Regions from separate parts of the Rhodococcus sp. NPDC076796 genome, predicted to be linked through region 2. Evidence: riboswitches for the same ligand, from Rfam matches in the RefSeq annotation. Region 2 holds a riboswitch; the other holds the start of a gene.
The links. Region 2 has a riboswitch for thiamine pyrophosphate ahead of AB0366_RS25740 (TenA family protein). Riboswitches for the same ligand answer to the same signal wherever they lie in the genome.
Positions count from the first base shown of each region.

Region 1: linked by a shared signal. The riboswitch ahead of thiO (glycine oxidase ThiO) and the one ahead of AB0366_RS25740 (TenA family protein) in region 2 are both predicted to bind thiamine pyrophosphate.

Region 1 is NZ_JBFBMS010000002.1:231,271-233,466, reverse strand. It holds gene AB0366_RS06275 (NUDIX hydrolase) at 1-34, shown strand, start outside; gene thiE (thiamine phosphate synthase) at 31-723, opposite strand; TPP riboswitch at 759-872, shown strand; gene thiO (glycine oxidase ThiO) at 871-1,923, shown strand; gene thiS (sulfur carrier protein ThiS) at 1,920-2,135, shown strand; gene AB0366_RS06255 (thiazole synthase) at 2,140-2,196, shown strand, end outside.
Region 2 is NZ_JBFBMS010000015.1:76,256-78,451, forward strand. It holds gene AB0366_RS25735 (sugar porter family MFS transporter) at 1-696, shown strand, start outside; TPP riboswitch at 760-859, shown strand; gene AB0366_RS25740 (TenA family protein) at 853-1,575, shown strand; gene AB0366_RS25745 (ABC transporter substrate-binding protein) at 1,572-2,196, shown strand, end outside.

The DNA.
Region 1 (2,196 bases), on a different contig from region 2:
CCTGACGCCGTCCGCAGTGCTGGGTTGGCTCTAGGCCTGCAGCGCTTGGACCAATTCGCGGGCTGCGGCCTGTGGGTCCCTGGCCTCGGTGATCGCCCGGACCACCACGATGCGGTCGGCTCCGGCCGCTCGAACCTGATCCACGTTGGTCGCGTCGACGCCGCCGATGGCGAACCACGGCCGTTCCGGTAGCGCGTCCGCGGTGGCGCGCAGAGCTTCGAGTCCCGCGGCCTTGCGGTTGGGCTTGGTGGGCGTCGGCCACACCGGCCCGACGGCGAAGTAGTCGACGCCGTCCTCGATCGCGGCGAGCGAGGACTGAGCGCGGTTCTGCGTCGACCGGCCGATCACCACGTCCGGCCCGAGGATCTGACGGGCATAGTGCACCGGCAGATCGCCCTGACCCAGATGCAGCACGTCCGCGCCCGAGGCCAATGCCAGATCCGCGCGATCGTTCACCGCAAGCAGCGCACCGTGCCGCTTGGTCGCAGCGAGCAGAATCGCCAGCGCAGCGAGCTCGTCCTTGGCTTCGAGGGGACCGAACTCTCGCTCGCCTGCGGAGTTCTTGTCGCGCAGCTGAATGATGTCGACGCCACCGGACAACGCGGCCTCGGCGAACTGCGCGAGGTCGCCCTTGTCGCGCCTGGCATCGGTACACAGGTACAGGCGAGCGGACGCAAGACGCTCACGGGGAGTCTGGTTGCGGGCGGTCTGAGATGGATGCACAAAGCGAACTGTATTCTCATGGTGGCTGTAAAACGAAGATTGATCGCGGGAGTCCCAGGGTTCGTGGGGCTGAGAGTGGGTTCGCCGCCCTTACCGTCAATACCTGAACCCGATCATGCGGGCGCAGGGAGTGAGGACGTGAATCGCGTGCATATCGTCGTTATCGGCGGAGGCGTCATCGGGTTGTCGACGGCGCTGCGCTTGGCCGAGGACGGTCACCGAGTGGTCGTGCACGATCCCGCGCTCGGTCGAGGCGCATCCTGGGTCGCAGGCGGAATGCTGGCCCCGTTGTCCGAGGGCTGGCCCGGCGAACACGAACTGCTGCATCTGGGCGCTGCGTCGTTGGCGCGGTGGCCGGACTTCGCCCGACGCCTCCCCGGCCCCTCCGTGTTCTCCGCGACCGGATCGGTGACGGTCGCCCTCGACTCCGCCGACGCCGCCGACCTACGAACCATCGCCGAATGGGTGGGCGAACAGGGGCACGAACTCGAGATTTTGGCACGAGCGCAGCTGCGTGAGCTCGAACCTGCTCTGGCACAGAACATTCGACTGGGCCTGCTGGCTCCGACCGAACTGTCGGTGGACAATCGGGCGCTGATCGCCGCGCTCGAGCAGGGGTGCCTGGACGCGGGAGTCGAGTTGGTGACCACCCCGGTGGAGACCATGCCCGACGCCGACCAGGCGGTCCTGGCCGCCGGTGCCCAGTCGGCCGCGTTGTGGCCCACGCTGCCGGTTCGGCCGGTCAAGGGGGAGATCCTCCGCCTGCGACGGCGGCCGAGCGCCGCACCGCCGCCGAACCGGACCGTTCGCGGAACCGTGCACGGCCGTGCAATCTACCTGGTACCGCGCGGCGACGGATTGGTCGTCGGCGCAACCCAATACGAATCCGGCCAGGACACCCAGGTCACCGTCGCCGGGGTACGAGACCTCATCGCCGACGCCGAACGACTCATGCCGAGCATCGGCGAGTACGAGCTGTACGAAACCGCTGCCGGACTGCGGCCGATGAGCCCGGACGGGCTGCCGCTGATCGGCAGGCTGTCTCCCCGGTTGATCGCCGCCACGGGACACGGCCGTAACGGCATCCTGCTCGCGCCCATCACCGCCGACGCCGTCGCCGCGCTGATCTCCGGCGAGACGCTGCCCGAGGCGAAAGCGGCCGAGCCCCAGAGATTTCCGCAGATCGAGAGGACACCATGACACAGGTCGCGATCGGTATCACCGTCAACGGTGAGGACCACCTGCTCACCGAGGATATGACCATGCGTCGGCTGCTCGAATTCCTGGGCATGCCCGAGAAGGGCATCGCTGTCGCCGTTGACGGAGCGGTGCTGCCCAAGAGTCGCTGGGACACCACCGGCGTCGAAAAGGGTTGGGAAATCGACGTTCTCACGGCGGTTCAGGGTGGTTGAGGCCATGACGGGTCTGACCATCGCAGGCCGCACCTTCACCTCCCGGCTCATCACCGGCACC
Region 2 (2,196 bases):
GAGATCAGACTGACGCTGCGCAAGGAGTCACGCTCGTCGTTCGCCGACATTCGCGGTCCGAAGTTCGGCCTGCAACCCATCGTCTGGGTCGGCATCACGATGGCCGTGCTGCAGCAGTTGGTCGGCATCAACGCGATCTTCTACTACTCGACGACGCTGTGGCGGTCGGTCGGCTTCACCGAGGATCAATCGTTCACCACCTCTGTCATCACCGCTGTGATCAACGTGGTCATGACGTTCGTGGCGATCCTGTTCGTCGACCGAATCGGTCGGCGCAAGCTGCTGATGGCGGGCTCGATCGGCATGTTCGGCGGGCTCGTCATGGCGTCGGTGGCGTTCTCGCAGGCGACCGGCAGCGGCGATGACGTCACGTTGCCCGCTCCGTGGGGTGCGATCGCGTTGGTCGGTGCCAATCTGTTCGTCATCTTCTTCGCCTCGACCTGGGGTCCGATCATGTGGGTCATGCTCGGTGAGATGTTCCCCAACCGCATGCGCGCCATGGCGCTCGGCATCGGTACCGCAGCCAACTGGATGGCCAACTTCGCTGTCACGCTTGCCTTCCCACCACTGACGTCGTCTGTGGGGCTATGGGTGATCTACGCAGGGTTCGCTATGTTCGCCGCGCTCTCGTTCTTCTTCGTGAAGGCCAAGATCAGGGAGACCAAGGGGATGGAACTCGAGGACATGCTGGGCTGACGCCGAACCGCAGATACAGGGGCGGCGGCATCGACACCGAGTGACCGGTGTTACTGTCGCTTTCGTTCTGACACGGGGTGTGTCCGCCGATGCGGATGCTGAGATCAAACCCGCCGAACCTGATGCAGGTAATGCTGACGAAGGGATGTCAAGGCGATGACGCCTGTTGTATCTGCGGACCCGGTCCGCTTCACCGATCTACTGTGGGATGCCTCCGAGGACATTCGACGCGCGATCGACGACCTCGAATTTCTTCGACTCCTCGGGGCGGGGACGCTTCCGCTCGACGCGTTCCGTCGGTACCTCGAACAGGACTCGCTCTATCTCGGTGGGTACGTCAAGTCGCTGTCGCTGCTGGCAGCACACGCACCGAACCCGGTCGCCGGAGCATTCTGGGCAAGCGCCGCCGCGAGCGCGATGGACGAGGCCGCGTCGCACGAAGCGATGCTGACCGGTGGAGCGCTGCCCCCGTCGACCCGGACGCCCGAGCCTTCACCGGCATGCCTCGGTTACACGTCCTACCTGACCGCGACGGCGGCAACCGAACCGTATCCTGTTGCAGCAGCAGCTGTTCTGCCGTGCTTCTGGATCTACGCCGACGTCGGCCGCTCACTCGCCGGTGCCGCGAGGGCGGTTCTCGATCGCGATCCCGATCACCCGTATGCGCAGTGGGTGGCCGCGTACGACGCTCCCGAATTCCATGCCATCGTCGACGCAGCCAGGACATTCGTGGACGACGCGGCTGCTGCCGCGACTCCGATACAGCGCGAGCAGATGATCGACGCCTTCGTCGTGGCATCGAGGTACGAATTGATGTTCTGGGACAGCGCTTTACATCCCACCCCATGGCCCCTGGCCGAGAGTGCGGTGTACGCATGAGAACCACTCGAATTCTCGCCTCGTTGGCGGCGGCCGTCGTTGCCACGACCGGGCTGGCGGGCTGCTCGGACTCGACGGACTCCGACACCATTCGGTTCGCGTTGGACTGGACGCCCAACACCAACCACACCGGCCTCTATGTGGCCCTGCAGGAAGGCTATTTCGCCGACGCCGGCCTGGACGTGGAGATTCTGCCGTACAACAATACTGCGGCGGACACTCTCGTCGATGCCGGAAACGCAGAGTTCGGTATCAGCACACAGAGTTCGGGCGTCTTCGCCACCTCGGCGGGCGCGCAGATCGTCTCGGTCCTCGCGCCGCTCCAACACTGGGCGACCGGCATCGGAGTTCGCGCCGATCGAGACGACATACCGAGCCCGAAGGCGCTCGACGGGAAGGTCTATGCCGGCTTCGGCGAGTCCGGCGAGCAGGCCGGACTCGAGAAGGTCATCCAGAATGACGGCGGCACAGGCGAATACGAAACGGTGGTACTGGGCACCTCGGCGTACGAGGCGGTCTACTCCGGTACCGCCGACTTCACCGTCTCCTACTTTGCGTGGGAAGGCATCGAGGCCGAGCACAGCGGAACGCCGATGAAGTACTTCGACTACACCGACTACG